One region of the Nocardioides zeae genome, then DNA from elsewhere that is predicted to be linked to it. Evidence: predicted binding sites of a transcription regulator. Region 1 holds the regulator's gene; each other region holds the start of a gene.
What was found. The regulator LexA, encoded in region 1, represses DNA repair genes until DNA is damaged. The targets are predictions, from matches to a motif close to TCGAACANNTGTTCGA.
Positions count from the first base shown of each region.

Region 2: the regulator LexA is predicted to act here: its motif matches at 1,259-1,274, upstream of QE405_RS10430 (alpha-ketoglutarate-dependent dioxygenase AlkB).
Region 3: the regulator LexA is predicted to act here: its motif matches at 1,200-1,215, upstream of QE405_RS01760 (HNH endonuclease signature motif containing protein).
Region 4: the regulator LexA is predicted to act here: its motif matches at 676-691, upstream of QE405_RS07935 (HNH endonuclease signature motif containing protein).

Region 1 is NZ_JAUTAN010000001.1:12,416-14,612, forward strand. It holds gene QE405_RS00040 (hypothetical protein) at 1-433, opposite strand, end outside; gene lexA (transcriptional repressor LexA) at 515-1,258, opposite strand; gene QE405_RS00050 (LysM peptidoglycan-binding domain-containing protein) at 1,605-1,997, shown strand; gene QE405_RS00055 (hypothetical protein) at 2,153-2,197, opposite strand, start outside.
Region 2 is NZ_JAUTAN010000001.1:2,181,866-2,184,062, forward strand. It holds partial or broken gene QE405_RS10420 (ABC transporter permease) at 1-399, opposite strand, end outside; gene QE405_RS10425 (ABC transporter ATP-binding protein) at 399-1,178, opposite strand; gene QE405_RS10430 (alpha-ketoglutarate-dependent dioxygenase AlkB) at 1,288-1,920, shown strand; gene QE405_RS10435 (DUF3253 domain-containing protein) at 1,967-2,197, shown strand, end outside.
Region 3 is NZ_JAUTAN010000001.1:385,410-387,606, forward strand. It holds gene QE405_RS01755 (hypothetical protein) at 1-866, shown strand, start outside; gene QE405_RS01760 (HNH endonuclease signature motif containing protein) at 1,229-2,197, shown strand, end outside.
Region 4 is NZ_JAUTAN010000001.1:1,655,083-1,657,279, reverse strand. It holds gene QE405_RS07940 (primosomal protein N') at 1-258, shown strand, start outside; gene QE405_RS07935 (HNH endonuclease signature motif containing protein) at 864-2,162, shown strand.

The sequences.
Region 1 (2,197 bases):
AGAGCACGTAGGCGCCGAGGAGCGCGACGATCACCACGAGGGCCACGACCCGGGCCCAGGTCGGGACGCTGCTGACGAAGTGGTCGGGCGTACTGTCGTCCCGGACGCCGGTGTCACGGAGCTCCGGCGGGTCGTCGAGGTCGCCCGCGTAGGGCTCCCCGGCCTGCCACCCGCCCCCGTTGGACGGGTGCTGGCGCCGGGCCTCGAGCTCCGCGGAGCACTGGTCCATCCAGGCGTCGACGACGCCCGCGTCGTACACCTGGGCGTCGTGCACCGCCGGGAACGGACGGGGGTCGAAGGGGCCGGGGTGGAAGCCGGTGCGTCGGCCGCGACGCATCTCCTCGACCAGCGCGGTGACGTGGGCGTCCACGTCGCGGATCCGGTAGCCGTCGGCAGCCTCCAGCACCGGGAAGCGCGGGGTGTCGCTCGGCATTGCGGTCTCCTCGGGGACGGCCTCGACGTGATCCTACGGCCGTCCCCGGGCCCGGGACGACCGGGCCCGGAGCAGTCGGGATCAGAGGCGGCGGAGGACCGCCGTCACCTTGCCGAGGATGGTGGCGTGGGTGCCGTCGATCGGGTCGTACGCCTCGTTGTGGGGGAGGAGCCAGACCTGCCCGTTGCGGCGCTGGAACGTCTTCACGGTCGCCTCGCCGTCGATCATCGCGGCGACGATCTCGCCGTTCTCGGCCGTCGGCTGCTGGCGGACCACCACGTAGTCGCCGTCGCAGATCGCCGCGTCGATCATCGAGTCGCCGGACACCTCCAGCATGTAGAGCGTGCCGTCCCCGACGAGCTGCTGCGGGAGGGGGAAGACCTCCTCGACCCGCTGCTCCGCGAGGATCGGGCCGCCGGCCGCGATCCGTCCGACGACCGGCACGTACGTCGCGGCGGGGCGCGCCTCGCCGATGTCGGTCTCGTCGATGACGGACTCGTCCGCGCTGGAGAGCGCCGCGCGCTCGACCTCGAGGCCGTGCCCGACCACCTGGATCGCCCGGGGGCGGTTGGGGTCGCGACGGAGGTAACCCTTCTCCTCCAGCGCCTTGAGCTGGTGGGCGACCGAGGACGAGCTGGTGAGGCCGACCTGCTCGCCGATCTCGCGCATGCTCGGCGGGTAGCCCCGCTCGTCGAGCGCGGTCGTGATGACGGCGAGCACGCGCGCCTGGCGCGGCGTCAGGCGCGCCTGCCCCGCACCGGGCTGCGGCACCGCCGACACGTCCGTCACCCCTGCGTCGTCGCCCGGGTCCTTGGTCGCCGCCATGTCCGTCCTTCTTTCCGCGCCCTCGGACGCTTCGCCGCTCGGTCGACTGCTCGGTGCCCCCGCGCCGTGCTGCAGGCGGGACACCGTCGCGGACCGCACGCTAGTCGTCGGACCCGTGCGGATTCAAACATCTGTTCGACCGGCGTGTCCCGTGTCGCCGTCGGTACGCCGTCGAAGAAATGTTCGACCGCACCCTTGATCCGATCGAACACCTGCTCTAGTGTCGCTCAGGTGTTCGATCGAACGTGTGATCGACGGTGGGTCCGGCGGTGACGCCGACCAGAACTGTCGGTGGCCGTCGATAGACATCGCTCGTCACGACCCGACACTTCCCCAGGAGGTCACCATGAGCTCGACCGCATTCGCCCCGCAGCTGCCGGCAACCCGGTCCGCCCGTCCTGTTCGCGCGGTCCGTCCGGCGCGCCCGGCTCCCCGGGCGCAGGGCTCGCTGCGCCTCACGCGACGCGGCCGTCTGGTGGTGCTGGTGCTCGGTCTCGTCGCCATGCTCGCCCTGGGCGTCGTCCTCGGCTCGGTGTCCGCCGCGAGCGACGAGTCGACCGCCGGGCAGACGGAGACCATCCGCGTCCAGTCGGGCGACACGCTGTGGGACATCGCCGCGGCGCGTGCCGGTTCGGGCGAGTCGGTGCAGGACGTCATCGACGAGATCCGCTCGATCAACCACCTGAGCTCCGGGGCGCTGATGGCCGGCGACCAGCTCGAGGTGCCCGCGGCCGGCTGACGCCGCACCGCGTCGCGGCAGGTCCGCGACGCCCACGATCCCGGCAGGTCGACTCGACCCCGACCTGCCGGACCAGGGGAAGAGAGCGAGGGGCGGGCCTGCGACGGCGGGCTCGCCCCTCGTGCCGTTCCCGGAGGGTCGTCCCCGTCGTCCGGTCAGCGGGCGGCGCGCTTGCCGCCGGTCGGTCGCGGTGGCTGGTC
Region 2 (2,197 bases), 2.2 Mb from region 1:
CTCGGCGCCGCCCGCGGCCGGTGCGTCGTTGAACCCCTGCAGCAGGCCCGGCGCCCCCTGGCCCCCCACGACCTTGCCGTCGTCGCCGACGACGAACACGCCCGGGGCGCTCACGTTGCCGTCCGCCCGCGCCGCCTCGGGCAGGGCTGCCAGCTCGTCGACGAGCGAGGCGGGCACGGTGCGCGACGAGCCCTCGGCCGCGCCGAAGGAGGTGCCGACCTCCGGCCGCACGACGACGTCCCCGACCGTCGCGGAGAAGAGCGAGGTGAAGGAGCGCTCGAGGGTGTCGGAGAACATGAGCGAGCCGCACACGAAGGCGACCCCCAGCACGATCGCGAACGTGCTCATGACGAGGCGCACCTTGCGCCCCAGCAGGCTCTTCCAGGTGGCCCGCAGCATCAGGCCGTGCCGTCCGGGAGCGCGGCCGCCGTCATGCGTGTCATGACCGCGAGCACCTGCTCGCGGTCGGGCCGGCGCAGCTCGTCCACCACGCGCCCGTCGGCGAGGAACACGACGCGGTCGGTGTAGGCCGCGGCGACCGGGTCGTGCGTGACCATCACGACGGTCTGGCCGATGTCGTCGACGCTGCGGCGCAGCAGGGTGAGCACCTCGGCACCCGACCGGGAGTCGAGGTTGCCCGTGGGCTCGTCGGCGAACACGATGTCGGGGCGGCTCACGAGGGCCCGTGCGACCGCGACGCGTTGCTGCTGGCCGCCCGAGAGCTCGTGGGGCCGGTGGGACAGCCGCGGCCCCAGTCCGACCGTCTCGACGACCGACTCGAAGACGCCCGGCTCGGCCCGGCGCCCCGCGATGGAGAGCGGCAGCCGGATGTTCTCCTCCGCGGTGAGCGTCGGCACGAGGTTGAACGACTGGAACACGAAGCCGATGCGGTCCCGCCGCAGGCGCGTCAGCTCCTTGTCCCTCAACCGCGACAGCTCGGTCTCGCCGATCCGCACCGAGCCGCTGTCCGCCGTGTCGAGCCCCGCGCAGCAGTGCATCAGCGTCGACTTGCCGGAGCCGCTGGGGCCCATCACGGCCGTGAACTCGCCCTGGCCGAGGTCGAGGCTCACCCCGTCGAGGGCACGGACGCGGGCCTGGCCCGCGCCGTACGTCTTCACCAGGTCACGCACGCTCGCCGCCGCGGGGACGGTGGCGGCGCCGGCAGGGTCGTCGGTCATGCCCCGACTGTGGCACCCCGCACCCACGGCCCACCACCGGGGACGTCCCCCATCCCCACCCTGGGGATGGTCCCTGGCGATCGCACACGTGTTCGACTACGGTGGCGGGATGGACTTCCAGAGCACCCTCTTCGCGACGGCGCCCCCGCCGGGAGCCGGTGCGCTGGCTCCGCTCGCGCCGGGCATCGAGCGTCGCGTGTTGACGCAGGGCGCCTGGATCGACGTGCGTCGCGACTGGCTGGGGGCGCTCTCCGACGACGTGATGGAGGCGCTCGTCCACCAGGTGCCCTGGCGGGCGGAGCGCCGTCAGATGTACGAGCGGGTGGTCGACGTCCCCCGCCTCCTCCACACGTACGGCGCGGGCGAGCCCCTCCCGCACGCTGCGCTCGACTCGGCGCGGGACGCGCTGTCGGCGCACTACGCGGACGAGCTCGGCGAGCCCTTCACGACCGCCGGGTGCTGCTTCTACCGCGACGGTGCCGACTCGGTCGCCTGGCACGGCGACACCATCGGGCGCGGGTCGACGCACGACACGATGGTCGCGATCGTCTCCGTCGGCGACCCGCGACGGCTCGCGCTGCGACCCCGGGGAGGCGGCGCGTCGATCGCCGTCACCATGGGCCACGGCGACCTCGTGGTCATGGGCGGGTCCTGTCAGCGCACGTGGGAGCACGCCGTCCCCAAGGTGGCGCACGCCGGCCCGCGGCTGTCGGTCCAGTTCCGGCCGGCCGGGGTCTTCTGATCCGAGCGTCGCGGCGGCGCGTGCGTCCGCGCGGCATGCTGGAGGCGTGAGCGCCCCCGACGCCGACGCCGACCCCGACGACCTCGAGCGCGCCGTCCTCGACCTGTTGGACCGGCGCGCGGACGGCGCCACGATCTGCCCCTCCGAGGTGGCGCGCGCCGTCGCCGCCGAGGGCCAGGAGTGGCGCGACCTCATGGATCCGGTGCGCGCCGCCGTCGGCCGCCTGGTCGAGCGGGACGCGGTCGACGTGACCCAGCGCGGCGAGGTGGTGGACCTC
Region 3 (2,197 bases), 370 kb from region 1:
CCCGGGAGTCGCACCTGCGGGACCTCGCCGCGCTGCGGGCCGAGGTGGCCGGCATCGAGCGGGTGCTGCCCCCGGCGATCGCGCGCTGGGACGTCGCGCCCACCGCGCCGGTGCCGCCGGTGCCGCCGCCGGCGGTGCGCGCCGGGGAGATCACGCTGCCGCACCTGCTCGAGGTGCCGGGCGCCGACTTCCGCCTGCCGATGATCTGCGGGGTCCCCGGTCGCCCGCTCCTCGTGACCACCGACGAGGGCGGCGACGGTGCCGCCACCGCCGTGGCCCGCGCGCTGGCCCTGCGGTCGGTCCTGTCCCTCCTGCCCCACGGCCCCCGGCTCGTCGTCGTCGACCTGGGGGGCACACGGGGCGACGCGGGGCTCCCTCCGGGGGTCGCCGGTCCGCCGGTCACCGGGGCGGCGCAGCTGACGCGGGTGCTGGCCGACCTGGTGCACCGGGCCGACCTCGTCGCCGTCGCCGACCGGGAGCGCATGGTCGACGCGCTCGACCCCGAGCTGGCCCGCCCCGTCGTGCTGCTGCTCCTCGACGTCCCGACGTTGTGGGAGAGCGAGGCGGTGCCGCTGCTCGACACGTTGGTGGCCGGGCCGGGGTACGGGGTCCAGCTCGTCCTCACCGGACCCGGCGACGTCCCCCGCGTCGGCAGCGACGCCGAGCGTCGTCTCCTCGCCCGCGCCTGGGGGTCCTCCCTGCGCCTGCCGAGCGGTGTCGGGGGCCACCTCGCCGACACGTTCGCGGAGGTGGCGTGGACGTTCCTCCCCGACACCGGCCCGAGCGACCCGCACGCCCTACCGCACCTCCTCGGCGCCCACGCCCCGCTCGACGGGTGGCGCGACGGGATCGTGCCGCGGGGATGACGGCGTCGAGTTGGGTTGGACGGCGCGGCGTGGGCGTCGAATTGGGTTGTACGGCGCGGCGGGTGCGTCGAGGTGGGTCGGACGGCGCGGCGGGTGCGTCGAGGTGGGTTGTACGGCGCGGCGGGTGCGTCGAGGTGGGTTGTACGGCGCGGCAGGCGCGTCGAGTTGGGTTGAACGGCGCGGTGCGGTGCGTCGAGGTGGGTTGAACGGCGCGGCGGGTGCGTCGAGTTGTCATGTACGCCGTGGTGCGGGCGGGGACTTGTTGCTGCGTACGTGACAACTCGCCGCCGGCCTCGGATCGGTCATCCGCAGGTCACCACCGAGAGGTGGTGATCGCACACGTGTTCGATTAGAGTGGGGTCATGGATCGGGGGACCCAGCACACGGCGACTGCGTTGATCGGCGCGGTCCGCGAGCTCACACACGCTGCTCGCGCCGCAGAGGCGGCCGCGTTCGTCGCGGTCGGCGACTGGGCCGCAGCGCACACCTCGGACGAGGTCGTCGGGGACCCGATCACGGCATTGGGCGAGTGGCACGAGGAGTCTTACGCCGAGACCCTGGCCGGGGACCAGTTCCTCGAGCTGGGGGGCCCTGGAGCGCCTGTGGTGGCGGAGTTCTGCATCGGGGAGGTCGCCGCTGCTCGTGGGTGTTCGTTCGACGCAGCGCGACGGTTGGTGGGTGATGCGGTGGAGCTGCGCTACCGCCTCCCGCGTGTCCACGCGCGGATCGCTGCGGGTGAGGTCGACGTGTGGCGGGGACGGCGGATCGCGCAGGCGACGCGGACGTTGACGTTCGAGGCGGCGAGCTTCGTTGACCGGCATGTCGCGTACGTCGCTGGCAAGGCCACCGGTCCTGAGGTCGATCGGTTGGTGGCGGAGGCGGCGGCTCGGTTCGACCCCGAGACCACCGAGGCGGAACGGGGTGAGGCTGATGGGGGCCGGCACCTGACGATCGAGCTGGGCGACGTCGCCTACGCCGACCCGTTGACCGGGACACTGCGCGGGACCGTGGACGTCCACGGGACGCTCGATATGGCCGACGCGCTTGATCTGGAACGCACGGTCGCGCACGTGGCGCGGCAGCTGGTCGACCTGGGCTGCGATCAGGACCTCGACGTACGCCGCTCCATCGCCCTCGGAGAGATCGCCCGGCGCTGCGACGGAATCAGCACGCTCGAGTACGACGCGGACCAGCCGCCCACGCAGCCGCCCACGCCGACACGCACTCGGCGTGAGGTGGTGCTCTTCGTGCACCTCGACCAGGCCGCCATCACTGGCACGCTCAACGGCATGGGTCCGGGGATCGACGCCTGCACCGGCACCACCGGGATC
Region 4 (2,197 bases), 1.6 Mb from region 1:
ACGGGGGAGGAGGCGGCCGTGGCGGCCTATCTGGAGCACCTCGCCGTCCCGCCCCCCGTCGAGGTGCTCGGCCCGGTCCCGGTGCCCGGTCGGCCGGGCGCGCCGGTCGGGGACGACCCGCCCGAGGTGCGCGCGGTGGTGCGGGTGCCGGCCCGGGACGGCGCGGCCCTGGCCGCCGGGCTGGGGGCAGCGTCCCGCGAGCGCTCGGCGCGCAAGCTCGACGCCGTCCGCGTCCAGGTGGACCCCCCGTCGCTCTAGCCCGGCTTGCGTTCGTGCGTCGAGTTGGGTTGGACGGCGCGGCGGGTGCGTCGAGTTGGGTTGGACGGCGCGGCGGGTGCGTCGAGTTGGGTTGTACGGCGCGGCGGGTGCGTCGAGTTGGGTTGGACGGCGCGGCGGGGGCGTCGAGTTGGGTTGGACGGCGCGGCGAGCGCGTCGAGGTGGGTCGGACGGCGCGGCGGGTGCGTCGAGTTGGGTCGGACGGCGCGGCGGGTGCGTCGAGGTGGGTCGGACGGCGCGGCGGGTGCGTCGAGGTGGGTTGGACGGCGCGGCGGGTGCGTCGAGGTGGGTCGGACGGCGCGGCGGGGGCGTCGAGTTGTCAGTACGCCGCGGTGCAGCCGGGAGCTCGTCGCTGCGTACGTGACAACTCATCCACAGATCACCACCGAGAGGTGGTTATCGCACACATGTTCGACTAAAGTGGGGCCATGGATCGGGGGACCCAACACACGGCGACTGCGTTGATCGACGCGGTCCGCGAGCGCACACACGCTGCTCGTGTGGCGGAGGCGGCTGCGTTCGTCGCGGTGGGTGACTGGGCTGCGGCGCACACCTCTGAGGAGGTCGTAGGGGATCCGATCACGGCGTTGGGTGAATGGCACGACGAGTCCTACGCCGAGGCCCTGGCTGGTGACCACTTCCTCGAGCTCGGCGGCCCCGGGGCGCCGGTGGTGGCGGAGTTCTGCATCGGCGAGGTGGCCGCTGCTCGGGGGTGTTCGTTCGACGCGGCCCGGCGGTTGGTGGGGGATGCGGTGGAGCTGCGCTACCGCTTGCCCCGGGTGCACGCCCGGATCGCTGCGGGTGAGGTCGACGTGTGGCGGGGACGGCGGATCGCCCAGACCACGCGGACGTTGACGTTCGAGGGCGCGGGGTTCGTCGACCGCCACGTGGCGTACGTCGCGGCCAAGGCCACCGGTCCCGAGGTCGACCGGCTGGTGGCGGAGGCCGCGGCTCGGTTCGACCCCGAGACCTCCGAGGCGGAACGGGCCGAGGCCGACGGCGGCCGGCACCTGACGATCGAGCTGGGCGACGTCGCCTACGCGGACCCGCTCAGCGGCACCCTGCGCGGCACCGTCGACATCCACGGGACGCTGGACCTGGCTGATGCGCTCGACCTGGAACGCACCGTCGCGCACGTCGCCCGGCAACTGACTGACCTGGGCTGCGACCAGGACCACGACGTCCGCCGCTCCATCGCTCTCGGTGAGATCGCGCGGCGCTGCGACGGGGTGGCGACGTTGGAGTACGACGCGGACCAGCCGCCCACGCAGCCGCCCACGCCGGCGCGGACACGGCGGGAGGTGGTGCTCTTCGTCCACCTCGACCAGGCCGCCATCACCGGCGTCACCACCGGGTTCGGTCCGGGGATCGACGCCTGCACCGGCACGACCGGCATCGACCTCGCCCGCCTCGACACCCCCGGCGCACCGCGTGGAGCGGTGACGGTCGAGCAGGTCCAGGCCTGGTGCGCCAGCCCCGACACCACCGTCACGATCAAGCCGGTCATCGACCTCAACCAACACGACGCCGTGAACGGCTACACCCCACCGGACCGCATCGCCGACCACGTCAGAGCCCGCTGGCCCCGCTGCGTCTTCCCCTACTGCACCCGCTCATCGAGAACCGCCGACCTCGACCACTGCCGCGCCTACGAGGACAACGGCCCACCCGGCCAGACCTCGACCAAGAACCTGTACCCGCTGTGCCGGCGTCACCACCGCATGAAGACCCACCGCGAGATGACCACCGGCAACAAGTGGACCTACCGCCCCACCCATCCAGACAACGGCGAACCACCCAACGCACTCATCTGGACCAGCCCGACCGGCCTGCGCTACCTCGTCGACCGAGACGGCACCCGCCCCTGGCCACCAACGACCACCTAGCGCCGCCCACGCCTCACCGCCGCCCGCCCACACCC